2 regions of the Pseudomonas sp. S2_A02 genome follow, and region 2 is predicted to be linked to the other one. Evidence: predicted binding sites of a transcription regulator. Region 2 holds the regulator's gene; the other holds the start of a gene.

What was found. Region 2 encodes FliA, which starts transcription of late flagellar genes. Its sites were predicted from a motif close to CTAAAGTTTNNNNNNNNNNNGCCGNTAA; they were not measured.
Region 1: AB4O41_RS17845 (methyl-accepting chemotaxis protein) is a predicted target of FliA. The motif match lies at 3,427-3,454, and genes of this name have one in related genera.

What each region holds. Positions count from the first base shown of each region.
Region 1 covers NZ_CP162776.1:3,919,933-3,935,505, forward strand. The annotation lists gene AB4O41_RS17830 (putative bifunctional diguanylate cyclase/phosphodiesterase) at 1-792, shown strand, start outside; gene AB4O41_RS17835 (NorM family multidrug efflux MATE transporter) at 901-2,298, opposite strand; gene AB4O41_RS17840 (LysR substrate-binding domain-containing protein) at 2,456-3,376, shown strand; gene AB4O41_RS17845 (methyl-accepting chemotaxis protein) at 3,562-5,538, shown strand; gene AB4O41_RS17850 (aldose 1-epimerase family protein) at 5,796-7,010, shown strand; partial or broken gene AB4O41_RS17855 (magnesium chelatase subunit ChlI family protein) at 7,017-7,172, opposite strand; gene pdxR (MocR-like pyridoxine biosynthesis transcription factor PdxR) at 7,217-8,719, opposite strand; partial or broken gene AB4O41_RS17865 (benzoate/H(+) symporter BenE family transporter) at 8,846-10,097, shown strand; gene AB4O41_RS17870 (YggS family pyridoxal phosphate-dependent enzyme) at 10,097-10,909, shown strand; gene glyA (serine hydroxymethyltransferase) at 10,969-12,234, shown strand; gene AB4O41_RS17880 (YifB family Mg chelatase-like AAA ATPase) at 12,315-13,808, opposite strand; gene AB4O41_RS17885 (HigA family addiction module antitoxin) at 14,148-14,396, shown strand; gene AB4O41_RS17890 (accessory factor UbiK family protein) at 14,509-14,775, opposite strand; gene glnK (P-II family nitrogen regulator) at 15,192-15,530, shown strand; gene AB4O41_RS17900 (ammonium transporter) at 15,566-15,573, shown strand, end outside.
Region 2 covers NZ_CP162776.1:1,908,531-1,924,103, reverse strand. The annotation lists gene AB4O41_RS08770 (hypothetical protein) at 172-753, shown strand; gene AB4O41_RS08765 (Ig-like domain-containing protein) at 768-3,296, shown strand; gene AB4O41_RS08760 (DUF6124 family protein) at 3,451-3,810, opposite strand; gene flhA (flagellar biosynthesis protein FlhA) at 4,078-6,207, shown strand; gene flhF (flagellar biosynthesis protein FlhF) at 6,219-7,544, shown strand; gene fleN (flagellar synthesis regulator FleN) at 7,662-8,492, shown strand; gene fliA (RNA polymerase sigma factor FliA) at 8,489-9,229, shown strand; gene AB4O41_RS08735 (chemotaxis response regulator CheY) at 9,397-9,768, shown strand; gene AB4O41_RS08730 (protein phosphatase CheZ) at 9,799-10,587, shown strand; partial or broken gene AB4O41_RS08725 (chemotaxis protein CheA) at 10,641-12,883, shown strand; gene AB4O41_RS08720 (protein-glutamate methylesterase/protein-glutamine glutaminase) at 12,933-14,063, shown strand; gene AB4O41_RS08715 (flagellar motor protein) at 14,063-14,803, shown strand; gene motD (flagellar motor protein MotD) at 14,816-15,573, shown strand, end outside.

The sequences.
Region 1 (15,573 bases), 2.0 Mb from region 2:
GACCTCGAAAGCGAGCTGCGCCGGGCCTTGCGCCGCGATGAGCTGGAGCTGCATTACCAGCCGCGCCTGAACCTTGAGGACGGCCAGATCGTCGGCCTCGAAGCGTTGGTGCGCTGGCGTCATGGCGAACGCGGCTTGCTGCCCCCCAGCGAATTCGTGCCGTTGGCCGAGCAAAGTGGCTTGATCGTGCCGTTGGGTTACTGGGTGATTTCCCGGGCCCTGCGAGACATGCAGGCGTTGCGCGAACGGGGTTTGCCAGCGCTGCACATGGCAATCAACCTGTCGTTCCGGCAGTTTCAGGACAGCCAATTGCTGTCGACCCTGAGCCGGCTGATTGCCGAGCGAGGCGTCGAGGCGCAATGGCTGGAATTCGAACTGACCGAAACCGCGGTGATGCGTCGCAGTGATCTGGTCAAGCAGACCATGGACGCCCTCGGGCGTTTGGGCGTGCGCTTCTCGCTGGATGATTTCGGCACCGGGTTCTCTTCATTCGTGCACCTCAACAGCCTGCCGATTGCATTGTTGAAGGTCGACAAGAGCTTTGTCGGCGGCATGGAAGAACGGGAAGAGAATCGCAAACTGGTCCACGCGATGATCAACCTGGCGCACAACCTCAACCTCGAAGTGGTCGCCGAAGGGGTGGAAACACAGGCACAGCTGGATTTATTGCGCGGATTTGGTTGCGATCAGGTGCAGGGGTATCTGATCAGCAAGCCGTTGCCATTGGCGGAACTGGTTGAGTATTTGACCTTCGGCAGCAGCCCGCAGCACGTACTGGAAGTCGTGGTTTAAACACGGACAAATGTGGGAGCGGGCTTGCTCGCGAAAGCGGTGTATCAGTCAACGTAGATGTCGACTGACACACCGCTTTCGCGAGCAAGCCCGCTCCCACAGGGGGTCTTAATCTGGCTGGGCGACCTGGAAGTTCGCCCCTGACGACGGCTCGCGCCGAATCATCCGCTTCATCTTCCACTCAAACGCCAACGTCAGGCTCACCGCCGCACACGCCAGACCCAGCGCCAGACCCCACCAGACCCCCGTTGGCCCCCAGTTCAAATGGAAGGCCATCCACCAGGCGGCCGGTGCGCCGATCAGCCAATAGCAACCCAAACCCACCAGGAATGTGGTCTTGGCATCCTTGAGCCCGCGGATGCAGCCCATGGCGATGGTTTGCGTGCCGTCGAACAGCTCGAACCACGCCGCCACCGCCAACAGGCTCACGGCCAGGTTGATGACTTCGCGGAACGCCGGGTCGTTGTGGTCCAGGAACAAGCCGATCAACTGATGGGGCAGCAGCCAGAAGACCATCGCGAAGCCAAGCATTGCCGCAGCCCCGAAGGCGATCCCGACACGTCCGGCCAGCCGTGCATCGAGCAATTGCCCGGCACCGTAATGCTGGCCGATGCGCATGGTGATCGCGTAAGAAAGCCCCGCCGGAATCATGAACGCCACCGAGACGATTTGCAGGGCGATCTGGTGCGCCGCCAGTTGCGTACTGCCCATGGTGCCCATGCACAGCGCAGCGAAGGCAAACAGGCCGACTTCCACCGCATAGGTGCCGCCAATCGGCAGGCCCAGGCGCCACAATTCCTTCAAGTATTGACGATTGGGCCGCGACAGGCCCTGACGCAGTGGATACGCGTCGTAAGCCGGATGCCGACGAATGTGCAGCGCGATCGCCAACGCCATGAGGTTGGCAACGATCGCCGTGACGATGCCGATGCCCACCAGGCCCATTTTTGGTAGGCCGAACATGCCGGTGATCAACGCATAGTTGAGCAGGAAGTTGGCCACGGTGCCGGCGAGGCTGATGACCATCACCGGTGTCGCCCGGCCGATGGCGCTGGTGAAGCCGCGCAGCGCCATGAAGCTCAGGTAGCCGGGCAGGGCGAACGGCAGGATCAACAGAAACTGGCCAGCCGCCTGAACGTTGGTTTCGGTCTGACCGAACAGCAGCAACACCGGTTTCAGGTTCCACAGCAGCAAACCTGCCACCAGCGCCATCAACCATGCCAGCCACAACCCGGCCTGGGTCAGCCGCGCCGCGCCAATGATATCGCCCGCGCCCTGACGAATCGCCACCAGGGTGCCGACGGCGGCGATCACGCCGATGCAGAAAATCGACACGAATGAATACGTCGCCGCGCCCAGGCCGCCGCCGGCCAGTGCTTCGGGGCTCAGGCGCGCCATCATCAACGTGTCGGTGAGGACCATCAACATGTGCGCCAACTGCGAGGCAATCAACGGCCCCGCCAGCCGCAGGATGGCCCAGAGTTCAATACGCGCTGGATGCTGCATGATCATCACGCTCGATTGTCAGAGAGAACAGGAAGCGTCGATTCTCGGCGCTCTGCGGGGTTTTCACAAAGGGATAAAAAGGATGGGTGGCATGATTAAAACTCATGCGAGAGAGTTTCTGATAAGTTGAAGCAATCACGCTGTAGGAGCTTTCCTGATGTCTCGTCGTCTTCCTCCCTTGTATGCCCTTCGAGCATTCGAAGCGGCAGCGCGGCATAGCTCGTTTACCCGCGCCGCCGAAGAACTGTCGATCACGCAAAGTGCGGTCAGCCGGCACATTCGTACGCTCGAAGAGCATTTCGCCTGCCGGCTGTTTCATCGCAGCGGGCGAAACCTGCAACTGACTGAATCGGCGCGGCTGATCCTGCCCGGCATTCGCGAAGGCTTCACCGCCCTTGAGCGGGCCTGCAATACCTTGCGCGCCGAGGACGACATCCTGCGCATGAAGGCCCCGTCGACCCTGACCATGCGTTGGCTGTTGGCGCGGCTCAGCCGTTTTCGGCACCTGCGACCGGGGAACGAGGTGCAATTGACCAGCGCCTGGATGGACATCGATTCGGTGGACTTCAACCATGAGCCCTTCGACTGCGCCGTCATTCTCAGCAACGGGCATTTTCCACCGGACTGGGAGACGACTTTGCTGTTCCCCGAAGAGCTGATTCCGGTGGGCGCGCCGAATCTTCTGAAGGATCAACCGTGGGACGTTGCGCGCCTGGCCAGTACCGAGCTGCTGCACCCAACGCCGGACCGCCGTGACTGGCGCAACTGGCTGGAACGCATGGGCCTGACCGATCAAGTCTCGCTCAAGGGCGGGCAGGTGTTCGACACGCTGGAACTGGGCATGATCGCCGCTGCCCGAGGTTACGGCGTGTCCATGGGCGATTTGCTGATGGTGGCGGAGGATGTTGCGCAGGGACGTCTGAGTTTGCCGTGGCCGACGGCCGTCGCCAGTGGTGAGAATTATTACCTGGTCTGGCCGAAAACCCGCCCCGGCGGTGAGCGTTTGCGCCGCCTCAGCGATTTCCTGCAAGGCGAGGTCCGGGCCATGGAATTACCGGAGGTCGAACGCCTGGGCTGAATCGATGGAGCCGCCGCAATGGCGGCCTTGAGCCATATCCCCGTTAATTACTCAAGTATTCAGCTTTGCCGCCGAAAATCTGCTGATGGAACCTTCGTGCAGGTTCCATGTTTTCCCCACAATCAGAAATTTTGCCGAGTGTGCGATGGGATCAGAATGATCCGGCCACTGGGTCAGGAGCTGCCATGTCTCAACCTCGTGCTCGGATTGCCTCACAGCTGGGTCTTGCGCTTGCCGTGATTCTGGCGATTGTCATCAGCGGCAGTACGGTATTCGCCCTGCGCTCGCTTGACTCGGCCAACCTCGCCACACGTGAAGAACACCTGGCCAGCGAGGCCCGCTTGCTTGCCGATCAGTTGAGCACCTTTCACGGCACCTTGCGTGAAAGTACCCAGCGCCTGGCCGGTCTGTTCGAGAAGCGCTTCAGCGCCGGTTTGAGCGTGCATCCGGATGAGCCGGCGACTGTGGCGGGTGTGCAGACTCCGGGCCTGCACCTGGGCAGCGAGGTGTTGAACAATAACTTCGCGGAAGTCGACGAGTTCAAGCAGATGACCGCAGGCGTCGCGACCGTGTTCGTGCGCAGTGGTGAGGAGTTCATTCGGGTCAGCACGAATGTCACCAAACAAGATGGCAGTCGTGCCATTGGCACTCTGCTCGACCACGCGAACCCGGCTTACGCCCGTTTAATGGCGGGGCAGAGCTACGTGGGTCGAGCGTTGCTTTTCGAACGCTTCTACATGTCGCAGTACACCCCCGTACGTGACAGCAGCGGTAAGATCATTGCTGTGCTGTACGTAGGATTCGATTACACCGACGCGCAGAACGCGCAGTTCGCCAACCTCAAACGCTTCCGCATCGGCCAGACCGGTTCTCTGGCGTTGCTGGATGAACAAGGCAAATGGCTGGTGCCGATTGCCGGTGTACAAGCGCCGGATCAAGCGGTCCCGAGCATTGTCGGTCTGGCCAAGACGCCGGGCAAAGGCGACTTCTGGAACGACAAGTCGCAAGACTTTTACAGTGTTGCCGTGCCGTTCGAAGGCGGGCCGTGGTCGGTGGTGGCGAGCATGCCGAAAACCGAAATCCGCGCCGTGACCTGGAGCGTCGGCATTCAATTGGCGATCGGCAGTCTGCTGGCGATGCTGCTGGCGGTCGGTGCGGCGGTCTGGTTGCTGCGCAGCAAACTGGCGCCACTGGGTGATCTGGTACGTCAGGCCGAGGCCTTGGGTGCTGGTGATTTGAGTGTTCGCCTGAACGTATCGAGCAATGACGAAATCGGCCAACTTGCCCGCGCCTTCAACCAGATGAGTCAGGCCCTGTCGACCATGGTCGAGCACATCCGTAAAGCCTCGGGAGAGGTCAACAGCCGTGCCCAGGCGTTGTCCGGTCTGTCCGGTGGTGCCTATGAAGGGATGGAACAACAGTCCGGCGAAATCACCAGCATGGCCGGCGCCGTAGAAGAATTCAGCGCCACCTCGCTGAACATCGCCGACAACATGGGCAACACCCAGCGTCTGGCGCAGGAAAACGCACAGCAAACTCAGATCGGTCGTACGTCGATGGACGAAGCGTCCTCATCTCTGGAGCAAATCGCCGGTGCGCTGAACAGCACCGCGACGGTGATCAATACCTTGGGGCAGCGTTCCCAGGAAATCGGCGGCATTGTCGGGGTGATTACCGCGATCGCCGAACAAACCAACTTGCTGGCGCTCAACGCCGCCATCGAAGCCGCCCGCGCAGGTGAGCAGGGCCGTGGGTTTGCGGTGGTGGCCGATGAGGTGCGCAACCTGGCTTCACGTACCCGCCAGGCCACTGACGAAATTTCCGGAATGATTCAAAGCATCCAGCAGGAAACCGGCAACGCCATCAGCACCATGGAGCAAGGCAACGTGTTGATGCAGGAAGGCCTGTCGCGCAACGCCAACGTCGCCTCGGCGCTGGCACGGATCGACGAGCAAAGCCGCTCGGCCGGTCAGCAATTCGCTGCGATTACCACGGCGACCCAGGAACAAAGCAGCACCGCGACCTTGCTCAGTAGCAATCTGCAAAGCATCGCTTTGGCGAACAGTGAGCAGCGCGAAGTGGTGTCGAACCTGGCGGTGACTGCCAAAGAGCTGGAGAAGCTGGCGGCGGATTTGCGGCATGAGGTTGACCGGTTTCGTTGAGTCGCCTCTGAAATTGCCTTCGCGAGCAAGCCCGCTCCCACAGTAGATCTGCGGCGAACACAGTATCTGTGAACACCCGAGATCAAATGTGGGAGCGGGCTTGCTCGCGAAGGGATCGACTCTATGCCCAAATCTGCGGATCAATTCCTGTCTAGTGGTATTCCTTGGCACTTAGCACCAGTGTCTCGATTTTTATGCTTGCTGAAACGTTTCTTCAAGTCTATAAAATTGGCACAACTCCAAGAAAGGCTGCTGCCATGACCCCGCTCAAACTCTTCGTTGCTCTCAGCGCACTGTCCGCTGCTTCCCAGGCCATGGCTTGGGACTACGTCCTGCTCGACACCGACAAAGCTGCCCAGAACTGGCAAATCACCAGCCAGCAACTCGGGGCAAAAACCGACAAACCCTTCAGCGTGACCCTGCGCACTTTGCACGGCGGTCGGCAGGAAGGTGTCAGCATCGTCGACATCGATAACGGCACGATGAAGCTCTCGGTGGTGCCGACTCGCGGGATGAACGTCCTACAGGCGTCTGTAGGCGATGTGCGCATGGGCTGGGATTCGCCGGTCAAGGAAGTGGTCAATCCATCCTTCATCGAACTCAACGGCCGTGGTGGTCTGGGTTGGCTGGAAGGTTTCAATGAACTGGTCACCCGCTGCGGCTACGAATGGGTCGGCCACCCCGGCATCGACAACGGCGAACTGCTGACCCTGCACGGTCGCGCCGCTAACATCCCGGCGAACAAAGTCACCCTGCACATTGACGAAAAACCGCCGTATGCCATCACCCTGCGCGGCGAGCTGAAAGAGCAGGCGTTCAAGAAAGTCGACTTCTCCGTCGCCACCGAACTGGTCACCGAACCCGGCAGTGTAGTGTTCGCCCTCAACGACACCCTGACCAACAATGGCGACTATCCGAAGGAATACCAGGCGCTGTATCACAGTAACTTCAGCACCCCATTCCTGGAGCAGGGCGCCCGCTTCGCCGCGCCGGTGAAACAAGTGTCGCCGTTCAACGACAAGGCCAAGGGCGATCTGCCGGACTGGCAAACCTACCGCGCACCGACCAAGGACTACGACGAAACGGTTTACAACGTGGTGCCGTATGCCGATGCCAAGGGCGATACGCTGACCGTGTTGCATAACAAGGCCGGCAGCCTGGGCGTCTCGGTTGGCTTCAATACGCAAACACTGCCCGTGTTCTCCCTGTGGAAAAACACCGATACCCAAGGGCAGGGCTATGTCACGGGGCTAGAGCCGGGGACGAGTTTTTCCTACAACCGCCGGTATCAACGGCCACTGAACCTGGTGCCGACGATTGGGCCGAAGGAACAGAAGCAGTTCCGCATCAACTACAGCTTGCTGGCGGATAAGGCGGCTGTGGATAAAGCGTTGAAGCAGGTGAGCGAGATTCAGGGTGGGCGGGAGACTGAGGTGCGGCAGACGCCGTTGGTTGATCTCACCAAGGGATAATGCTGATTAGAGCGTTGTCGGCCGATATTGCAGCGCTTCGGCCAAGTGTTTACCGGTAATGCCATCGATTTGCTCAAGGTTCGCCAGGGTGCGAGCGACCTTGAGCAGTCGATGGGCCGCGCGCAGCGACAAGGTCAGCCGTTCACACGCCGTTTCCAGCCAGGTTCAGCAGTGACGGGTATCGCGCGAGCCATCCCCCAAATGCCCTACCGGGTTTTCAGTGCATTGGCCAGGCGCAGCATGGCCGCTTCGATTTCATAAGCGGTCAGGGACGAGTAACCCAATAGCCAACCTTGTTTCTTCTCCTCGCCGGCGTACAACCGGCTCAGGCCGGAAAGTTGTACGCCCGCGCTGGCCGCTTGGCGGATGGTTTTTTCTTCAGACCAGCCATCGTGCAGCAGGCAGGGAATTTGTAGCCCGCCGGGAGGGCGCAAGGCGGTAACGATGCCGTCCAAGTGCTTGCCGATCGTGTCGAGCATGATGGAGCGGCGTCCGGCATACAGCTTGCGCATGGCTCGGACGTGGGCGTTGTAATGGCCGTCCTCCATGAAGCGCGCCAAGGTCAGTTGCAGGATTTGTGGCGTGTGGCCGTCCATCATGCTGCGTGCGTAGGTGAAGGCTTTGATCAACTCGTGGGGTAATACCATGTAACCCATTCGCAGACCGGGGTAGAGGGTCTTGCTGAAGGTGCCGATATAGAGCGTACGCTGGTACTTGTCCAGGCCCTGTACGCAGGCGGTCGGTTGCCCGTCGTAGTGAAATTCGCTGTCGTAGTCATCTTCGATGAGCCACTTGCCCTTCTCCGCTGCCCAGTTGATCAACTCAAGACGACGCTCCAGCGGCAAGGTCGCGCCGGTGGGGTATTGATGAGACGGCGTGACATAAACGCAATTGGCGCCGCTGCGGTCGGCGTACAGCAGGTCGGTGCGTATACCCAGTTCATCGACATCGATGGGCAGGACCTTGGTCTCGGCGGTTTCAAAGGCTTTCTTGGCGCCATAGTAGCCCGGGTTTTCCAGCAGGATCGGTTTGCCAGCGTCCACCAGCAACTGCGCACACAGAAAGAGGGCTTGGCGAGTGCTGCTCAGCACCATGACCTGGTCGGGGGAGCATTTGGCCCCGCGCTCGAGGTTCAAGTAGGTGGCAATCGCCTTGCGCAGCGGCTCGGCACCTTGCGGATCTCCGTGCAACAGCACGTTGGCGCGATAGTCCTTCATCACCTGGCGTTGCAGGCGCTCCCAGACATCGCTGGGGAAGGTGCGGGTTTCCGGCAGGCCGGTCGCGAATGCCTTGATTACCTGCTGATCGTTCACGCCGCCACTGTCGAAGATCATCCGCCCACGCTGGCTCAATCCCGCCCCCGGTGCCGCCTGACTGCTTTTGACCTCCTGCGCCTTGATGCGTCGGCGCGCTGCTGCGCCGCGCAATTCGGTGCCTAGCGTTTCGCAGACATAACTGCCAGCCCCCTCGCGCCGCACGATAAAGCCGTCGCGGTGCAGTTGCACGTAGGCGTTTTCAACGGTATCGCGGGCAATTCCGAGTGACTTGGCCAGGACCCGGGTCGCGGGCAGCTTCAAGCCTGGGGCAAGGGCGCCATCGAGGATCAATGCACGCAGTGCGCGCTGAACCCGCTGATGCAGATTTAACAGCTGAAACTCAACATCGTTGAGGCGCATTTTCAGCGTTTCCAGCTCGAACGTTTTTGCCATGCGGTCTGCCTGATCTTAATAAATTGGCCTGCAAAGGCAGGCCAGTCTATCCGTAGAATCCGCCCCTCGTCACTGCCTTTGCGCTCGGTGGGACAGGCACCTCGTTTTGCAAGGAGCAAAGCCATCATGTCGTCTTCAGCATTGCCATCGCCCCTGCGTCTACGGGACCTTCTGCATCCGATTGTCGCCGGGCTGATTTCAGTCATCGTCAACTATGGCGGCACGTTCATCCTGGTCTTTCAGGCCGCCAAAGTGGCCGGACTCAGCCCAGAGCTGACGGCGTCGTGGGTATGGTCGGTGTCGATTGGAGTGGGCATTACCGGGCTGTTGCTGAGTTGGGTGAGCCGTGAGCCGATCATTACCGCCTGGTCGACACCCGCCGCGGCTTTTCTGGTCGTCGCGCTGTCCACCACGCCTTACGCCGAGGCGGTGGGTGCGTACATTATTTCGGCCGCCGCCTTCGTGCTGCTGGGTTTGTCCGGCTGCTTCGAAAAAGTCATCCGCCTGATTCCGCCGGGTGTGGCTGCTGGCCTGCTGGCCGGCATCTTGTTGCAGTTCGGGATCGGCGCGTTTGGTGGGATGAGTCTTGACCCCGTGTTGGTCGGGTTGCTGATTGCCGCTTACGTTGTGCTCAAGCGCTTTACCGCGCGCTACGCGGTGGTGGGCATTCTGGTGCTGGGGCTGGCGTTTCTGCTGACGCAGGGCCGTGTAGAACTGTCGGGGCTGGCGCTGCAATTCGCCGCACCGGTATTCACCCAGCCTGAGTTTTCGATCAATGCGCTGCTCAGTGTGGCACTGCCGCTGTTCCTGATCACCCTCACTGGCCAGTACATGCCGGGCATGCTGGTGCTGCGCAACGATGGCTTCAGCACCAGCGCTAATCCTATCCTGACTGTCACAGGGCTGGGCTCCTTGCTAATGGCGCCCTTCGGTTCTCACGCCTTCAATATCGCGGCCATCACGGCGGCCATCTGCACCGGCAAAGAAGCCTCGGAGGATCCGTCCAAGCGCTGGATTGCCGGGGTTGCCGCGGGACTGTTCTACATCCTCGTAGGGATTTTCGGGGTGACCCTCGCTGCAGGTGTTCATGGCGTTACCGGCCACCTTCATTACGACGCTGGCCGGGCTGGCCCTGCTCGGCACTATCGGCGCCAGCCTGGCCAGCGCCATGGCTGACGTCAAAACCCGCGAAGCCTCGCTGATCACCTTTCTGGCGTCCGCCGCCAACATCACCTTGCTGGGGATCGGTGGGGCGTTCTGGGGGTTGCTGATCGGTCTGGCGGCCTACGCCTTACTCAATGGCCGCTTGCCGCGTCGCGAGACGGTGGTCATTCCGGCTGCCGACGCTGTTGTGACGACCAAAGGAGCCACCCGCTGATGCTCGATCAACTGGAAGAAACCGTCACCCTGCACGAGCGTCATGGCCGTTACCCACAGGCCACCAGCGTCGAGGACTTTCGCCGCAACCTGGCAGCCGTGCAGGAGCGAATCGCCAATGCCTGTCAGCGGGTCGGACGTGATCCGGCGAGTGTGCGCCTGCTGCCGGTCAGCAAAACCTTTGGCGAAGCTCATCTGCGTCTGGCCTATGCCGCCGGCTGCCGGCTACTGGGTGAGAACAAAGTGCAGGAAGCGCAGCGCAAATCGCAGGCCATGGCCGATCTGGCCGACTTGCAATGGTCGGTTATCGGCCACCTGCAAACCAACAAGGCCAAGCAGGTGGCGCGTTTTGCCAGTGAGTTTCAGGCGTTGGACAGCTTGCGAGTGGCCGAGGCCCTGGATCGTCGCCTGCACATCGAGGGGCGCCAGCTGGATGTGTTCGTTCAGGTCAATACCTCCGGCGAAGCCAGCAAATACGGCTTGGCGCCCGAAGCCGTCGCGGACTTTTTGACCGCTCTGCCGGCGTTCCCGGCGTTACGGGTGCGTGGGTTGATGACACTGGCGCTGTTTTCGGCCGACGTGGTCCGTGTCCGCCCTTGCTTTGTACGACTGCGCGAACTGCGCGAGCGCTTGCGCCAGCACGCCCCGGCGGGCGTCGGGCTGGAGGAACTGTCCATGGGCATGTCCGGTGATTTCGAAGTCGCCATTGAAGAGGGGGCCACCGTGGTGCGTGTCGGTCAGGCCATCTTCGGCGCACGTGCCATGCCGGATGCCTACTACTGGCCGAGCGCGGATGCCTGTCCGGAAATGTGATGAATAGTCGCCGTTGCCCCCCTTAACATCTTGATCCAGCTCTACAGGAAGCCAATCCGATGTACGACTCAACGCTGACCCTTAAAGCATTCGACGCCGAGCTGTGTGAGGCGATTCATAACGAAGAACATCGTCAGGAGGACCACGTCGAACTGATCGCTTCCGAAAATTACGCCAGCCCTCTGGTGATGAAAATCCAGAGCACCGTGCTCACCAATAAATACGCCGAAGGCTATCCAGGCAAGCGCTATTACAGCGGCTGTGAGTATGTCGATGTGGCCGAGCGTCTGGCCATCGAGCGGGTCAAGACCCTGTTCAACTGTGACTACGCCAACGTGCAGCCGCATGCGGGTGCCCAGGCGAACGCCGCGGTATTCCTGGCATTGATCAATCCCGGCGACACGGTGATGGGCATGAACCTGGCCCAAGGTGGGCACCTGACCCACGGTAACCCTTCAAACTTCTCGGGCCGTCATTACAAGATCGTTCCTTATGGCCTTGACCCGCAGACGGGCTTTCTCGACTACGACGAGATGGAGCGTATTGCCCTGGAAACTCGACCGAAGATGCTGATCGGTGGTTTTTCTGCCTACTCCCGGTACAAAGACTGGGCGCGCATGCGGGCCATTGCCGACAAGGTCGGAGCCATTTTCTGGGTCGACATGGCCCACGTCGCAGGGTTGGTCGCCGCGGGAGAATACCCGGACCCATTGCCGCACGCCCATGTGGTCACCAGCACTACGCACAAGACCCTGCGGGGCCCACGGGGTGGCTTGATTTTGTCCAAGGGGCAAGATGAAGCATTCTACAAAAAGCTCGATTCTGCGGTATTCCCGGGTGTTCAGGGCGGCCCATTGATGCACCAGATCGCTGCCAAGGCCGTCGCTTTCAAGGAAGCACTGAGGCCGGAGTTCAAAACCTATCAGGCGCAGGTGGTGATCAACGCCCGGGCCATGGCGGTCGTGCTGCAAGAGCGGGGTTACAAGATCGTCTCCGGTGGCACCGATAACCACATGATGCTAATCGACCTGTCCGACAGGCCTTATACCGGCAAGGAAGCCGATGCGGCCCTGAGCAACGCCTATATCACCGCCAATAAGAACTCGGTGCCCAATGATCCGCGCTCACCGTTCGTGACCTCCGGGCTGCGCATCGGTACCCCGGCCATCACCACCCGTGGTTTCGGCGTGATCGAATGTGAACAATTGGCGGGCTGGTTGTGCGACGTACTGGACGCCCTGGAAAACGGCAACAGCGAGAAGGTGGGGCATCACGTGCGTGAGCAGGTGGTGGAGCTCTGCCGCCGTCATCCTGTCTATCGTTAACCCTTTTGCTCCGGGCTATTACCCGGCTGATGTCATCATTGGGCGAAAAACCAGACGCCCGGTGCCAACCTGTCGAGTCTCTAGCTGGGTGCTGATGGCCGATATTGCAGTGCTTCGGCTACGTGGCAGCGACCGATAGCGTCTACTTGTTCCAGATCCGCCAGGGTACGGGCGACTTTCAGTAGGCGGTGAGCGGCACGAAGCGAAAGGGTTAGTCGCTCGCAGGCGCTTTCCAGCCAGCCTTCATCGGCTTTGGATAACGCGCAATGCTGGCGCAGCCCTGACAGGTCGAGAAAGGCGTTGGCGCAGCCCTGACGCCGTTGCTGGCGCTCCCGGGCCTGGGCGACCAGGGCAGAAGCGCTGGCCGTGTCGTCACCGGTTTTGATCGGGTTCAGCGCCGTGCTTTCCCGGGCTACGGTTAGATGCAGATCGATGCGGTCCAGCAGCGGCCCCGACAGTTTGTTGCGATAGCGCTGAACCATGTCCGGCGTACAGGAGCAACGACCGCTCGGCTCACCAAGATATCCACAGGGGCAGGGATTCATCGCGGCGACTAGCTGAAAGCGCGCCGGGAAGCGTACGCGGTCCTTGGCGCGGGAAATCACGATGTGGCCGGATTCCAGTGGCTCTCTCAATACCTCCAGCACCTTGCGATCAAATTCCGGGAGTTCATCGAGGAACAGCACGCCATGGTGGGCGAGGGTGATTTCGCCGGGTTGCGGTTTCGAGCCGCCGCCCACCAGTGCGGGGCCTGAAGCGGAATGGTGTGGCTGTCGGAAGGGGCGCTGCGGCCAATGGCTCAGTGGCACACAACTGGCGACGGATTGAATCGCCGCGACTTCCAATGCTTCGCTCTCGGACAATGGTGGTAACAGCCCCGGCAGACGACTCGCCAACAACGTTTTTCCCGTGCCGGGTGGACCACTAAACAGCAGGTTATGACCTCCCGCGGCAGCGATCAGCAATGCGCGTTTGGCTGCAAGCTGACCTTGCACTTCATTCAAGTCGGGGTAGGGTTTGCTGGCGTACAGCAAACCATTGGAAGCGTAGGGGGCAATGGGCGTGTGGCCGTTGAAATGCGCGACGGCTTCCAGCAAATGATCCACTGCAATCACTTTCAGCCCTGAAGCCAGGCAGGCCTCCTCGGCATTCGCTCGCGGCACCACCAGCGTACGCCCGGCCTTGCGTGCTGCCAGCGCAGCGGGCAACACACCCCGAACCGCCCGCACCGCGCCCGACAGTGCCAACTCCCCAAGACACTCCACATCATCCAGCGTCAATGTTGGCACTTGCACACTGGCCGACAGAATCCCCAGGGCAATCGCCAGATCGAACCGTCCGCCGTCCTTCGGTAAATCGGCCGGGGCGAGATTCAAGGTGATACGCCGCGCCGGAAATTGCAGACCTGAATTGATGATCGCGCTACGCACTCGATCCTTGCTTTCCTTCACGGCGGCTTCAGGCAAACCGACCATGGTCAGCGACGGCAAGCCATTGGCCAAATGCACTTCTACGGTAACGGCGGGCGCTTCCACGCCGACCTGAGCGCGGCTATGGACGATGGAGAGGGACATGGTCGTTCCTTGAGCTATACGGGGACCGCTTCCTGCGGTTTTTGAAGGGTAGTCGTGGACCGATGATTTTGTGTGGCGGCGGAGTAACCAAACTTTCGCAGGATGTTGCTGGGGCGAGCTGATTCCAGTCAGTTAAGCCGTAATGCAATCCGTAGGATCCAGCGGAGCCTGCCTTCGGAACTGCTACGGCTGATATTTAGGCGTAATCAGTCGCGGCAGCTAGTTTTTTGTAGGACCGGTCTTGGATAAATGAAGGAATTCGGTGAAAACTCGACGACGCACTTGTCGGATCGAGGTGGCTGCTTATGATCACAGCTAATCGATCCCTCAGGAGGAGAAATGAGCAATTCTGGAATGCGGCCGATTCATCCAGGTGAAATCCTGGAAAAGGAGTTTCTTGAGCCGCTGGGCATCACGGCGGCTGGTTTGGCTAGCTTGTTGAATGAAGGCGCGGGTGACGTGAAAGCCCTTGTGATGCAGGAGAGTGGTATCAGTCCTGAGCTCGCAAAGAAGCTCTCGCGCTACCTGAAAACCACGCCTGAGTTCTGGCTAAACCTGCAATCGACCTACGATCAACACATTGAATGATCGTTCCCACGCTTTGCGTGGGAATCCATCCCGTGACCCTCTGCGTCACATCTGGAGCGGAACGCGGAGCGTTCCTGGCGGCATTCCCGCGCAGAGCGTGGGAATGCTCAGGTTACTCGGCGTCAGCTGGTGGATTCAGCTTCGCTTCCAGCTCAGCCACTTTCGCCTCAAGGCTCTCCAACCGTGCCCGGGTCCGTGCCAGCACAACCATCTGGCTATCAAACTCTTCCCGGCTCACCAGGTCCAGCTTGCTGAAGCCGCTCTGCAACAGAGCCTTGAACTGGCTTTCGATTTCGCTTTTTGGCAGTGGGGTGTCGCCGCTGAAGAGGCGGGAGGCGGTGCCGCTCAGGGCGTCGAGGAAGTCTTTGGGCGCGAGCATGGGAAATGTCCTGTCAACAATGGCGGGCAGTGTATCACGCAGTGTCTATAGTCATTCTCGGCAGCTGCGATGCACGCTTTTCGCGCAGTCGAGTGGGCAGTCGCGCACTGTTGTTGTGCGTAAGGGTTGTGTCAATCGATCGAAAGGTTCTTCGGCAGCGGCCAAGGTATTGAAATCAATGGGTTTTGGATAGATGGCAAGCTTTCTGCTTAGTCGCTGGTGACCCATGCACTGATGCAGTCGCTGTGACGAATGCAGTGCGCCAAGCGGAACGGGGGAAGTTTCGTGCGGAGTGGTTCGCTGGCGTCGGACGGGCAGGTAAGGCCGACGATGCGTTACAAAGCCAGGCACTGCGCTTAGACTTGAGTCGGGTTTGTTTTCCTGGGGCAAGTCCACCAATTCGGGAGAGAGTTTTCATGAAGCTAGTCACTGCCATCATCAAGCCGTTCAAACTGGACGACGTACGCGAGTCGCTGTCCGAGATCGGCGTGCAGGGCATTACCGTTACTGAGGTCAAAGGCTTCGGTCGGCAGAAGGGTCACACCGAGCTGTATCGCGGCGCGGAGTACGTGGTCGATTTCCTGCCAAAGGTGAAGATCGATGTCGCCATTGACGACAAGGATCTGGACCGGGTTATCGAGGCGATAACCAAGGCCGCCAACACCGGCAAGATCGGTGACGGCAAGATCTTCGTGGTCAATCTGGAACAGGCGATTCGCATCCGTACCGGCGAAACCGATACCGACGCAATCTAAGCCGCCACAAACCCAACGCCCCAGGAGAAAACAATATGACTCT
Region 2 (15,573 bases):
CCAGCCCGACGAGCGAAAGCCAGGTTGTATCTTCCTTCCAATGCCTTAACGCCGTTCGTCTGAAAGATCCACGTACCTGTTACTTCTGACAGTGGTCGAATGATCGCCTGAGGTTCTCAATGGCTGCTGAAGATCCTAGGCAACCGCTAAGGAAACTGCAGGAGCAGGGCAATGATCGGATTGATGGTGATGCCAAATGAGGACATTGACGATACGCAACATGACATTGTTCCCTTTGACTTGAGCAGTAGTCTGGGACTTTTTTCGCTGTTCCCGCCCAACATTCCCGGGCAGTTCAACGACATCGATTTTCCGCCGGCGCAAGTGGGGGTCAACCGGCCCTTGCTTTATACGAGTGCCAACGGCCTGCGTGTGCTGGTTCAGGCCTATCTCAACATGGCCGACGAGGACACCATTCGTTTGTACATTGGCGAGAATCTGGTGGCAACGGCGGTGTTGTCCGAGGACCACGGTGATCTCGATGTGGTGATGCACATCGCTGCGAATCGGGTTCCGGCCGGCGTTCATACCTTGCGTTACGAGATCCTGCGCAAAAGCGGTCAGCCCCCCGAGGGGGCGCAACTCGAAGTCTGGTTCAAGATCGATCCGCCAGGCGGTATCGATCCCGAGCCGGATTTGCCCGGCCATCAGCGACTCAAGCCGGCTCTGCTCCAACTGAAGCCCGGCCAGATCATTGACAAGGATGTCGCTGCCAACGGCGTCACCGCGATCATCCCCCCTGGCCCTTCATGACGAAAGGGGACACGTTGAAGCTCTGTTTCCACGGCATTGCTGTCACCCCCTATACGGTGCTGGAGAGCGAGGTTGGAAAAGAGATCAGCGTTTTCATTTCGCCAGAAAATATCCGGGATGCGGGGCCGGCCGATCCGGCAGTGGTGGTCTATCAGATTGAAGATCAGGTGGAAAACGTCAGCGACTTTTCGGAGCGTACGACAGTCATCAGCGATCCGGACAATGACTGGCTTGATCTGGTATTTGTCCCCCTCGCCAATGATGACCTGGTCAGTGCTGATGAGGTGGGGCTGGACGACCTGGAGGCTCAGATCATTACGCGCAGTGGCTTTGCGCGAGGTGAGAAGCTACTGATTCGCTGGGTGGCCACAACCCTGAGCGGTGAGAGGGTCGAACACAGTGAAGAGCAAACGATTACTCGTGTCGGCATTCAATCATTCAAGATTCCAAATGCGACAGTGCTTGCCAGCGCTCCCGGACAGATACAAGTGGACTATCTGCGCACGAAAGCCGATGGCCAACAGGATCGTTCAGAGATTTACATCTTCACGTTGCAGGGAAAGACCTTGCGACTGCCGGCGCCGCAGATTACCGATCTGACAGGAGGCACCCTGGATCCTGCGCTAAGCCGGACGGTGGTGTTGTGCGGTCCTGATGACCGGATCAAAAAGGGCTTCAGGGTCACATTGACATGGATGGGGACCAGCACCTCGGGGCGTCCACACCTGTATCAGACTTACCGCGACGTCAGTGATCGGCTCGTGGGTCAGGCCATTGCCTTCACCGTCACCGCCAAAGACATCGCCCCGTTGATCCGAGGGTCGGTCCGTGTTTCGTATGAAGTCAGTCATGCCACGTTGAATCCTGCGCTGGCTTCTGACGCGATGAATGCGCGCATAGGGGAGCTTGATCCTGCCCTGCCTGCACCAGAAATCGTTGGCGTTATTGACGACGTGCTCAATCCGGCGCATGTGCCGTATGGTACGGATATCCAGATTGCGGCGGCCGCCTATACCCTGTTGGGAGATGTGGTGCATGTGGAGGGCCGGGGGGATGCTGGCGGGGTGGTCTTTCGGGACAGATTGCCAATCGAGCATACACGTGTCGGCAAGGATCTGGCGTTCTGGCTGGACGGCGAGGCTATCGAGTTCTATCGGGAACAGTTCTTCAGTTTGCTTTGGTGGATCGAGCGACCAGAAGAGCTGCCGCAATCGTCCGCGCTGCTGGAGTTGTATATTGGAGACCCGGCGCAGTCATTGCAGCCGCCCACTGTTCGCCGCGCTCCTGATGGTGTTCTAGACCCATTGGAAAATAACGAAGCGGCCAGAGCCCGTGTACATGTGGCGAGCCCGCGTGCGGGTGATCAGGTGCGCCTGCTGGTGAGAGGCACGCCTGGAGAAGGTTCGCCGACGTTTACGCCGCAACCGTTGAATGCAGACAACGTTGCCGTTTTCTTGCTGCTGCCTTCATTCATTGCGGAAAATCGTGGGCAGCAGGTCGAGATCCTCTATGAACTGATCAGGAACGGCAAAGCGATTCTGTCCAGACCTTTGATGCTGACGGTGAAAACAATCAGCGACATGGATCCCGGGCTGACCCGCCCGCAGATTGCAGAAGCGGGGGCGGTGCCGTTGATCGATCTGCGAATCATCAAGACTGACCTCACGTGCGTGGTCAAGCCGCTGCTGCCGATTGCCGTGGTCGGGCAGCGGGTCTGGCTCACTGTCACCAGCGAGGGGGTTGCGCCATTAACGTTGCGCGCCGGCACCGCGTTGACCGCTGAAGAAATCACCCACGGCCTCAGCGTCAAGGCCATACGCAGCTGGTTCTATGCGCTTAAGGATCTATCGACCTGTGAGCTGACGTGCAAAATAGCACTGGGCAGCGCGGACACCCAAGCCTCGGCGCTGGTGCTTCCGGTGGCGCGGTATACGGTCAAGGTCACGGAGGTGCTGGCAATCAACACCGTTCAGATGCTCCTCAACGGTGTGAAGCTGGTGGGCGGCACGGCATACGGATTACGCGAGCGGGAGGTCGTCAACAATGTGCAAGTGCGCGTGCCTACGGGAGGGCGACCACCGTACACCTATCGGTCAGCCAACCCGGCCGTAGCGACAGTTGATGCCAACGGCAAGGTTAGAGGCCTGAGTAATCAGTTGACCACCGTCACCGTGACAGACGCTGATCAGCGAAAGGTTTCCTACCCCGTGCGGGTGATGAATGTTTACCGGCTGATACTGAATGACGCGTTCTTCACCGCGGCTGAGGCAGGCAATTGGCTTCGACAATTCGGCGCCGCCAGCTTTTACAACGATGGTCAGACACTCGGATGGGGCATCCTGTCCAATAACTTCGTTGATCTGACTCCCATTTTCGGAGCGAGAGGCCCATATTACGGCCGGTTCTTTGCGCTGAACCTGTCCTATCCCGGACTCTATGTCGTGTATCACGAACTCCTGGCTGATGGGACTCTGGCGACTGGCAACTACTATCTGACCGTGACCAAAGACCGTAAAAGAATCATGGGATTTTTTCCGACTTGAGCAAGGCGCAGTAGAACCTACGGTTATTACCCGGCGCATGGAGGTGACCCTTCGTGCGTGTTCTTTTCCTGGTTGCCGCAAAGCCAAACGCGGAGCGTCCTTTGACGCATTCCCACGCTGGAGCGTGGGAACGCTCAGTGAGCAGGAGGGCCCGCTACTGCGGCAATTGCAGATTATCCAGCACCCGATTCACCGCCAATTCCCCGAGCATGATCAATTGTGCAATGCCCATCAGCGCTCGGCGCTGCGATGGCTTGACCAGCCCGGCGAATTCCTGGGCGATGGTTTTGGCGCTGGCGAGTGTTTCGCAGGCGTTGGCCAGCAGGTCTTCGTTTTTGGTGTCGGCGGTGACGGCGTACATTGCGCGGGTTTTACGCGGTGGCGGGGTGGAGCCGGGCGGGCAGAGGTAATGGTCGAGGGCGCGGTCGGCGGCTTCGTGGAGTTTTTTTGAGTCGAGGGATTCGTAGGGCGAGGTGGGGTCGGTTTCGGGCGGGTTGGGCGTTGGTTTGATCATGGTGAAGCTCCCACAAGGGAACGCATTCCAAATATGGGAATGGAATGCAAATCAAATGTAGGAGTGAGCCTGCTCGCGATAGCGGTCTGTCTGGTTTGAATGCGTTGACTGGAAAATGCTCATCGCGAGCAGGCTCACTCCTACAGGGGGGCGTGTTTATCCCTGCCTGTTTCATCTCCCGGGCCAAAGTTGGAAAGCTTCTTGCAATAGCCGCCCTGCGCCCGATCGGGGCGTCAAAAGTTTGCTTTAAAGAAACGGGGAAAACCGGTGGATCGCTCTCAGTTAATCAACACTGCACGCACAAACGTTGCCGACCTCAGTCGGGGCAATCTGGGTGTGCCGCTGTTGCTGCTGGTCATGCTTGCCATGATGATGTTGCCGGTGCCGCCGTTCCTGCTGGACGTGTTTTTCACGTTCAACATTGCCTTGTCCATCGTCGTGTTGCTGGTTTGCGTGTACGCCCTGCGACCGCTGGATTTTGCGGTGTTCCCGACCATTCTGCTGGTGGCGACGTTGCTGCGACTGGCGCTGAACGTGGCCTCGACGCGGGTGGTGATGCTTCACGGTCAGGATGGCCATGCCGCCGCCGGTAAGGTGATCCAGGCCTTCGGTGAAGTGGTGATCGGCGGTAACTACGTGGTCGGTATCGTGGTCTTTGCGATTTTGATGATCATCAACTTCGTCGTGGTGACCAAGGGTGCCGGGCGGATTTCCGAGGTGAGCGCGCGCTTCACCCTCGACGCGATGCCCGGCAAACAGATGGCGATCGACGCCGACTTGAACGCCGGCCTGATCGATCAGAACCAGGCGAAACTGCGCCGGATGGAAGTGGCTCAGGAAGCTGAGTTCTACGGTTCGATGGACGGTGCCAGCAAGTTCGTGCGCGGTGACGCCATCGCCGGCCTGCTGATTCTGTTCATCAACCTGATCGGCGGCATGGCGGTCGGTATCTTCCAGCACGGCATGAGCTTTGGTGATGCCGGCAAGGTTTATGCGCTGTTGACCATCGGTGACGGTTTGGTGGCGCAATTGCCATCACTGCTGTTGTCGACTGCCGCTGCGATCATGGTGACCCGTGCTTCCGGCTCGGAAGACATGGGCAAGCAGATCAATCGTCAGATGTTCGCCTCGCCGAAAGCCCTTGCAGTGGCCGCTGGCTTGATGGCGGTGATGGGTCTGGTGCCGGGCATGCCGCACTTCTCCTTTCTGAGCATGGCAGCCCTGGCGGCCGGCGGCGCTTACCTGTTTTGGAAGAAGCAGAACGCGGTCAAGGTTCAGGCGCTGCAAGAGGTCAAGCGTCAGCAGGAACTGCTGCCATCGCCGGCCCGTGCTCAGGAAACCAAAGAGCTTGGCTGGGATGACGTGACCCCGATCGACATGATCGGCCTGGAAGTCGGCTACCGCCTGATCCCGCTGGTGGATCGCAACCAGGGGGGTCAGTTGCTGGCACGGATCAAGGGTGTGCGTAAAAAGCTCTCCCAGGACCTGGGCTTCCTGATGCCGACCGTGCATATCCGTGACAACCTCGACCTGGCGCCCAGCGCCTATCGCCTGACCCTGATGGGAGTGATCCTGGCCGAGGCCGAGATTTACCCGGACCGCGAGCTGGCGATCAACCCGGGGCAGGTCTACGGCACGCTCAACGGCATCACCGCCAAAGATCCGGCTTTTGGTCTGGAGGCGGTCTGGATCGAAATCAGCCAGCGTGCCCAAGCACAATCCCTCGGCTACACCGTGGTCGATGCCAGTACGGTAGTGGCGACCCACTTGAACCAGATTCTGTACAAGCACTCCAGCGAGCTGATCGGACACGAAGAAGTCCAGCAACTCATGCAATTGCTGGCCAAAAGCTCACCGAAACTGGCTGAAGAGCTGGTGCCGGGGGTGGTTTCGCTGTCGCAACTGCTCAAGGTCTTGCAGGCATTGCTCGCCGAACAAGTGCCGGTACGGGACATTCGCAGCATCGCCGAAGCCATCGCGAACAACGCCGCCAAGAGTCAAGATACTGCCGCTTTGGTGGCCGCGGTGCGCGTCGGCGTATCTCGTGCAATCGTGCAAAGCATTGTAGGCACTGAGTCGGAGCTGCCTGTGATCACCTTGGAACCAAGGTTGGAACAAATATTGCTCAATAGTCTTCAGAAGGCAGGACAAGGCTCGGAAGAGGGTGTTCTGCTGGAGCCAAGCATGGCAGAGAAACTGCAGCGCTCGTTGATCGAAGCGGCGCAGCGTCAGGAAATGCAAGGTCAACCGGTGATTCTGCTGGTGGCCGGTCCGGTTCGCGCGATGCTCTCGCGATTCGGCCGACTGGCAGTCCCGGGTTTGCATGTGTTGGCTTACCAGGAAATCCCTGACAACAAGCAAGTGACCATCGTTGCGACAGTAGGGCCCAACGGCTGAGGTAGTGGTTTATGCAAGTTAAGCGTTTTTTCGCCGCCGATATGCGTCAGGCCATGAAACTGGTTCGTGATGAGCTGGGCGCCGACGCCGCCATCATTGGCAATCGCCGGATCGCTGGCGGTGTCGAGCTGACGGCTGCCCTGGATTACAAACTGTCGGCGCTGGCCCCGCGTGTTCCAAACATGGAACTCGAGGACGAGCTGCGCAAGACCCAGTCGCGGATCGTCACCGCCCAGGCCGAACTGAGCCTGCGTGGCGATGGCGAGAGCGACAAAGCCACCAATCGCCAGTTGTTCGCCGGCCTGCCGTTGACCGCCGCCGAGCCACTGATCGAGCCAACGCTGGCCGAGCCTCGGCGTCCGGCACCCGCGCCTGCCGCAGCGACCGGTGTCGACCCGCGTGCGTTCGACTCGATGCGTTTCGAGCTCAACAGCCTGCGTGAACTGATGGAAGTGCAACTCGGCTCGCTGGCCTGGAATCAGCTACAAGGCAGCCGTCCGGCCCAGGCCAACCTCTGGCGACGCCTGCAACGCATCGGCCTGTCCGGCCCGTTGTCGCGCGATCTGCTGGCACTGATTACCGACATTGAAGAACCACGTCAGGCTTGGCGCATGTTGCTCGCGCACCTGGCGCGGATGATTGCCACCCCGGAAGTCGAGCCCTTGGAAGAGGGCGGTGTAATTGCGATGGTCGGCCCGGCTGGCATGGGCAAGACCACCACGCTGGCCAAGCTCGCGGCCCGTTATGTGCTCAAGTACGGCGCGCAGAACATCGCGCTGGTGAGCATGGACAGCTATCGCATCGGTGCTCAGGAACAGCTCAAGACCCTGGGCCGCATCCTCAACGTGTCGGTCACCCACGTCGATCCGGGCCAATCGCTGGTGCAGGCGCTGGAACCCTTGCTGCGCAAACGCGTGGTGCTGATCGATACCGCCGGCCTGCAGGCCAGCGATCCGGCACTGCGCATGCAGCTTGAAAGCCTGGCCGGACGAGGGATCAAATCAAAAAACTATCTGGTCTTGGCAACCACTAGCCAAAAACAGGTTCTAACCGCCGCTTATCATAGTTACAAGCGTTGCGGGCTAGCTGGCTGCATCCTGACTAAACTGGATGAAACGGCAAGCCTGGGTGAGGTGTTGAGCCTGGCCATCAGTCATGAATTGCCGGTGGCTTACCTGACCGATGGCCCGCGGATCCCGGATGATTTGCATCTGCCGCGTCGTCATCAGTTGGTCAGCCGCGCCGTTAGCGTGCAAATGCAGGAAGAACCCAGCGAAGAAGCCATGGCTGATATGTTCGCTGACCTCTACCACAGTCCGACCAAGCGGGTTGGCTGAGGTATTAATGAACAGTTTTTGTACCTACATCGATGGTCTGCCAATGCATTGTTCAGTTAGTGAACGCGCAGCCAGTAATGTGGCCTCCGTCTAAGTAAGACAAGGTAAAGAAATAACATGGGCAGCATGCATCCCGTACAGGTGATCGCGGTGACCGGCGGCAAAGGTGGCGTCGGGAAGACTAACGTGTCAGTGAACTTGTCCCTGGCTCTAGCTGAGCTCGGCCGGCGCGTCATGCTGCTGGACGCCGATCTGGGGCTGGCGAATGTCGACGTCCTGCTGGGGCTGACACCCAAACGTACTTTGGCCGATGTGATCGAAGGCCGGTGTGAGCTGCGCGACGTGCTGCTGCAAGGGCCCGGCGGTATCCGCATCGTCCCGGCCGCGTCCGGCACCCAGAGCATGGTTCATCTGAGCCCGGCCCAGCATGCCGGCCTGATCCAGGCCTTCAGCGACATCGGCGACAACCTCGACGTATTGGTGATCGACACCGCTGCGGGCATTGGTGACTCGGTAGTCAGTTTCGTGCGCGCAGCCCAGGAAGTCTTGCTGGTGGTGTGCGACGAACCAACCTCCATTACCGACGCCTACGCGCTGATCAAACTGCTGAACCGCGACTACGGCATGAATCGTTTCCGCGTCCTGGCCAACATGGCGCAGAGCCCGCAGGAGGGCCGCAACCTGTTCGCCAAGTTGACCAAGGTCACCGATCGTTTTCTTGACGTCGCCTTGCAATACGTTGGCGCGGTGCCTTACGACGAAAGCGTGCGCAAGGCCGTGCAGAAGCAGCGTGCCGTCTACGAAGCCTTTCCCCGTTCCAAGTGCGCTCTGGCATTCAAGGCCATTGCGCAGAAGGTCGATACCTGGCCGCTGCCGGCCAACCCGCGTGGGCATCTGGAATTTTTCGTCGAGCGCCTCGTGCAACAAACGGCAGGACCCGTCCTATGACAGCCAGTGGTTACAACCTCTACAAGAAGTCGGCACGTGACGCGCAGTACGAACTAATCGAGCGTTACGCGCCACTGGTCAAACGCATTGCCTACCATTTGCTGGCGCGTTTGCCGGCCAGTGTCCAGGTCGAAGACCTGATCCAGGCCGGCATGATCGGCCTGCTTGAAGTATCAACCAAATACGACGCCAGCAAAGGCGCGAGTTTCGAGACGTACGCGGGCATTCGAATCCGCGGCGCGATGCTCGATGAAGTGCGCAAGGGGGACTGGGCGCCACGTTCGGTTCACCGCAATACCCGCATGGTCAGCGACGCGATTCGCTCGATTGAAGCTAAAACCGGCCGTGACGCTAAAGATCACGAAGTTGCGGCCGAACTCCAATTGAGTCTCGACGATTATTACGGGATTTTGAACGACACCCTCGGCAGCCGGTTATTCAGTTTCGACGATCTGTTGCAGGACGGCGAACACGAAGGGCTGCATGAGGATGGCGCCAGTGCTCATCTCGAGCCGTCACGCGATCTGGAAGATGAACGCTTCCAGGCGGCGCTGGCGGACGCGATTGCCAATTTGCCGGAGCGTGAGCGACTGGTGTTGGCGCTGTACTACGACGAAGAGTTGAATCTCAAGGAAATCGGTGAGGTCCTGGGGGTCAGCGAATCGCGGGTCAGCCAGTTACACAGCCAGTGCGCGGCCCGTTTGCGGGGGCGTTTGGGGGAGTGGCGAGCGCGCTGAAGGCAGTGTGGGGACACTGCGAATGGAGCAGGTGTGGTGTTGAACCGCACCGGTTTCGATCTGTTGTGCTCCAGACAGTCATTGAGTGCTTTGCCGGATTGATTGAAATGGCGTGTCCAGGTGCTGGGCGCGTTTAAGACTGCTTGGAGGTCGAATTGAACAAGAACATGAAAATCCTCATCGTTGATGACTTCTCAACGATGCGGCGGATCATAAAAAACCTGTTGCGTGACCTTGGGTTCACCAACACGGTCGAGGCTGACGATGGCGTCACTGCCATTCCGGTTCTCAACAGCGGGGGCATCGACTTTCTGGTAACGGACTGGAATATGCCTGGCATGACCGGCATCGATCTGCTGCGTCACGTGCGCGCCGATGAAAAGCTCAAGCACCTGCCGGTGCTGATGGTGACCGCTGAAGCCAAGCGCGAGCAAATCATCGAAGCCGCTCAGGCGGGTGTGAACGGCTATGTGGTCAAGCCATTCACGGCTCAAGCGTTGAAAGACAAGATTGAAAAGATCTTCGAACGCATCGGTTGATGTGCAAAGCCAGTCCGTCACGGGGGAGCTATGGAGCAAAACGAATCTTCACAGGGCGATTTCGAATCGACCCTGAAAAAACACGCGGTCGAACTGGTCGAGAGCCTTGAAAAAGGCAGGTTCGGCGACGCTGTGCAACTGATCCATGAGCTCAACCAGACCCGTGACCGCGGCCTGTATCAGGAAGTGGGCAAGCTCACCCGCGAGCTGCATAGCGCGATCGTCAATTTCCAGATTGATCCGCACATGCCGCAAGCCGAGGAAGTGTCTCAGATCACCGATGCCACTGAGCGCCTGGGTTATGTGGTCAAGCTGACCGAGGCTGCGGCCAACCGCACCATGGACCTGGTGGAAAACGCCACACCGTTGATCAACGGCCTGAGCGATGAAGCTCAGGCGCTGAGCACGGATTGGGGGAGGTTCATGCGTCGCGAAGTCGGGGCTGAAGAGTTCCGCGAACTGGCCCGGCGCGTCGACGGTTTCCTGACACGCAGCAGTGAAGACAACCGCGTCGTGTCGAGCAACCTCAACGACATTCTGCTGGCCCAGGATTACCAGGACCTCACCGGTCAGGTGATCAAACGCGTGACCCAGTTGGTCACCGAAGTTGAAAGCAACCTGCTCAAGCTCGTGCTCATGGCCAGCCAGGTAGACCGCTTTGCGGGTATCGAACATGACCGTGAAGCGATGCTGGCTGAAAAAGATCCACAAAAACATCTCTCTCAGGGTGAAGGTCCGCAGATTCATGCCGATAAAAGAGAAGACGTTGTGTCCGGTCAGGACGATGTGGACGATTTGTTATCCAGCCTAGGATTTTAGAGTTTTAGCATTTTAGGTTTTTTAGGTTTTTAGACCTCAGGAGCACCCCCTTAATGAGCTTCGGCGCCGATGAAGAGATCCTTCAGGATTTCCTGGTTGAGGCCGGCGAGATTCTAGAGCAACTGTCCGAACAGCTGGTCGAGCTTGAAAGCCGACCGGATGATGCGGATTTGCTCAATGCAATTTTTCGCGGTTTTCACACTGTAAAAGGGGGCGCCGGCTTCCTCCAGCTCAATGAGCTGGTGGAGTGCTGTCACATCGCCGAGAACGTGTTCGACATCCTGCGCAAGGGTGAACGACGCGTCGACTCGGAACTGATGGACGTGGTTCTCGAAGCACTGGACGCGGTGAACGGCATGTTCAGCGAAGTCCGCGAACGCAGCCCAATCACGGCTGCCACACCTGAATTGCTGGCTGCTCTGGCCCGCCTGGCCGAGCCGCAAACCGCCGATGAAGCGGCACTTGTCGCTGAAGTGGTGCAAGAGCCGGCCGCTGAAAGTGAATCCGGCGACATTACCGATAACGAATTCGAACAACTGCTGGACTCGCTGAATGCCGTCAAGGCTCAGGCCGAGGCGCCTGTGGTTGCTCCGCCTGCCGCCGATACGGCGACCAGCGACGAAATCACCGATGCCGAGTTCGAGTCGTTGCTCGATCAATTGCACGGCAAAGGCCAGTTCGCCGCCGATGCAGTGGTCGCTGCGCCCGCAGCATCGGCTGTCCCGAAAGCGGCAGGCGACAGCTCCGACATCACCGATGACGAGTTCGAAGCACTGCTCGATCAGCTGCACGGCAAAGGCAACTTTGCGGTCGATGCGCTGGAATCGGCAATTGCTTCGGCTCCGGCCCGGCTGCGCCAACCGCTAAAGCGGCCGGCGGTGATCTGATCTCCGATCATGAGTTCGAATCGCTGCTCGACGAATTGCACGGTAAAGGCAAGTTCACTGAAGTGGGCGCCGGTTCTGCTGCTTCGGCGGTCGCAACCCCAGTCGTCAAGGCTGCGGCGCCGGCACCTGTCGCCAAAGCGCCTGAGCCAAAAGCCCAAGCGCCCAAGCCTGCTGCCGCTGCTGCACCGGCGCCTGCTCGTGCCCTGGCTGCGCCGCCACCGGAAAAACCGGCCAGCGAAGCCGAGACTACCGTGCGGGTCGATACCGCGCGTCTCGACGAAATCATGAACATGGTCGGCGAGTTGGTACTGGTACGTAACCGCTTGGTCCGTCTGGGCCTCAACAGCGGCGACGAAGCCATGTCCAAGGCCGTGTCGAACCTCGACGTGGTCACGGCCGACCTGCAAACCGCGGTCATGAAGACCCGGATGCAGCCGATCAAGAAAGTTTTCGGGCGCTTCCCGCGTCTGGTTCGCGACCTGGCTCGCCAGCTCAAGAAAGAGATCAACCTGGAGCTGGTCGGCGAAGAAACCGACCTCGACAAGAACCTCGTCGAGGCCCTGGCCGACCCGCTGGTCCACTTGGTACGCAACTCGGTCGACCACGGTATTGAAGAGCCGGCTGAGCGCGAAGCGATGGGCAAACCTCGCAGCGGCAAAGTGATCCTGTCCGCTGAACAGGAAGGCGACCATATCCTGCTGTCCATCTCCGATGATGGCAAAGGCATGGACGCTGATGTTCTGCGCGGTATCGCCGTGAAGAAAGGCCTGATGGACAAGGATGCGGCAGACCGTCTCAGCGAGTCGGATTGCTTCAACCTGATCTTCGCTCCGGGGTTCTCGACCAAGACCGAGATTTCCGACGTCTCCGGGCGCGGCGTGGGCATGGACGTGGTGAAAACCAAGATCGCCCAGCTCAACGGCACCATCAATATCTACTCGACCAAGGGCAAGGGCTCGAAGATCGTCATCAAGGTCCCGTTGACCCTGGCGATCATGCCGACGCTGATGGTCATGCTCGGCAACCAGGCGTTCGCGTTCCCGCTGGTGAACGTCAACGAGATCTTCCACCTCGACCTGTCGCGCACCAACGTGGTGGACGGCCAGGAAGTGGTGATCGTGCGGGACAAGGCACTGCCTCTGTTCTACCTCAAGCGCTGGCTGGTCAGCTCCGCTGCTCACGAAGAGCAGCGCGAAGGCCATGTGGTGATCCTTTCGGTGGGCACTCAGCGGATCGGCTTCGTCGTCGACCAGTTGGTGGGCCAGGAAGAAGTGGTCATCAAGCCATTGGGCAAAATGCTCCAGGGAACCCCGGGCATGTCCGGCGCCACCATCACCGGTGACGGCCGCATTGCACTGATTCTCGATGTGCCGAGCATGCTCAAGCGTTACGCCGCACGGCGTATTTGATTCTGGGGGAGCGGGGCGACTGAGCCTCGCCCCGTCTAATGGAGTGTTTATGGCAGTCAAAGTCCTGGTGGTGGACGATTCGGGGTTTTTCCGCCGCCGCGTCTCGGAAATTCTTTCAGCGGATTCGAATATCCAGGTCGTCGGTACGGCGACCAATGGCAAAGAGGCGATCGATCAGGCGCTGGCCCTCAAACCAGACGTGATCACCATGGACTACGAGATGCCAATGATGGATGGCATCACGGCGGTGCGGCACATCATGCAGCGCTGCCCGACCCCGGTGTTGATGTTCTCCTCGCTGACTCACGAAGGCGCGCGGGTCACCCTCGATGCGCTGGACGCCGGCGCGGTGGACTTCCTGCCGAAGAATTTCGAAGACATCTCCCGTAACCCGGAGAAGGTCAAGCAACTGCTGTGCGAGAAGATTCTCAGCATCTCGCGCAGTAACCGTCGTGTCAGCACCTACAGCGCTCCGGCCCCGGTGGCTGCGCCAGCGCCGACGCCTGCGCCTTCGAGCATCAGCAGCTATGGCAGCGGCGCGCCTGCGCGTCCGGCCCCGGCACCGATTCCGGCTCGCACCCATGCAGCGACGCCGTCGTCTCCTGCGCCCAAACGCAAAGCCTACAAACTGGTCGCCATCGGTACCTCCACCGGTGGTCCGGTTGCCCTGCAACGGGTGCTGACGCAGTTGCCGGCCAACTTCCCGGCACCGATCGTGTTGATCCAGCACATGCCGGCAGCCTTCACCAAGGCCTTCGCCGAGCGTCTGGACAAACTGTGCCGCATCAGCGTCAAGGAAGCCGAGGATGGCGACATCCTGCGTCCGGGCCTGGCGCTGCTGGCACCGGGTGGCAAGCAAATGATGATCGACGGCCGTGGCGCGGTGAAAATCCTGCCGGGCGACGAACGTCTGAACTACAAGCCGTGCGTGGACATCACCTTCGGTTCGGCGGCCAAATCCTACGGCGACAAAGTTCTGGCGGTGGTACTGACCGGCATGGGCGCCGACGGTCGTGAAGGCGCGCGTCTGCTCAAGCAGGGCGGCAGTGCGATCTGGGCTCAGGATGAAGCCAGCTGCGTGATCTACGGCATGCCGATGGCGATCGTCAAAGCCGAACTCGCGGACGCGATATACAGCCTGGACGATATCGGCCGACACCTGGTCGAGGCGTGTCTCTGATGGATGTCCTCAGCCTTATCGGGATCATCATGGCGTTCGTCGCCATCATTGGCGGCAACTACCTTGAAGGCGGTCACCTCGGCGCACTGGCCAATGGCCCGGCGGCGTTGATCGTACTCGGCGGGACCGTCGGTGCGGCGCTGCTGCAATCGCCGATGAGCGCCTTCAAGCGCGCCATGCAGATTCTCGCCTGGATTCTTTTTCCTCCTCGCGTGGACCTGGCTGGCGGCATCGATCGCGTCGTGAACTGGAGTCTGACCGCCCGCAAGGAAGGTCTGCTCGGTCTGGAAGGAGTGGCCGACGCCGAACCCGACAGCTACTCGCGCAAAGGCCTGCAATTGTTGGTGGACGGCGCCGAGCCGGAAGCGATTCGCAGCATTCTGGAAGTGGATTTCTACACCCAGGAAAGCCGTGACATCGAAGCCGCCAAAGTCTTTGAAAGCATGGGCGGTTATGCGCCGACCATCGGCATCATCGGTGCGGTGATGGGCCTGATCCACGTCATGGGTAACCTGGGCGATCCGTCGCAACTGGGCAGCGGCATTGCCGTCGCTTTTGTCGCCACCATCTATGGCGTGGCCAGTGCCAACCTGATGCTGCTGCCGATTGCCGCCAAGCTCAAGTCCATCGCGTTGCGGCAGTCGCGTTATCGCGAGATGTTGCTGGAAGGGATTCTGTCGATCGCCGAAGGTGAAAACCCTCGCTCCATTGAGTTGAAGCTTCAGGGCTTCATGGATTAAGGGAATAACCTCATGGCTCGTCGTCGGCAACCTGAAGAGCACGTAAACCATGAACGCTGGCTGGTTTCCTACGCCGACTTCATTACGTTGCTGTTCGCTTTCTTCGTGGTGATGTACTCGATCTCTTCGATCAACGAAGGCAAGTACAAGATCATTTCCGAGGCGTTGATCGGGGTGTTTACCGATTCCGATCACGCCCTCAAGCCGATTCCTATCGGTGAAGAGCGACCGAAGACCGTGACCCCGGCCAAGCCGCTGGTCAAGGACAGCGAACAGATCGACGCCGGCATCGCCCAAGCCGCCAAAGATCCGCTCAAAAGCATCGCCGATGACATCAGCGCAGCGTTCGGCGACTTGATCAGCTCCAACCAGATGACCGTGCGCGGCAATGAGTTGTGGGTCGAGATCGAACTCAATTCCAGCCTGTTGTTCGGTAGCGGTGACGCCATGCCCAGCGACATTGCGTTCAACATCATCGACAAGATTTCCGCGATCCTCAGGCCGTTCGACAACCCGATCCACGTCGAAGGCTTTACCGATGATCAGCCGATTCGCACCGCGCAATACCCGACCAACTGGGAGCTGTCCTCGGCCCGTTCGGCGAGCATCGTGCGCATGCTGGCGATGCAGGGTGTGAACCCCGGCCGTCTGGCATCGGTGGGTTACGGCGAGTTCCAGCCGGTGGCCAATAACGCCACTGCCGAAGGTCGGGCGCGTAACCGTCGGGTGGTGTTGGTGGTTTCACGAAATCTCGATGTACGCCGCAGTCT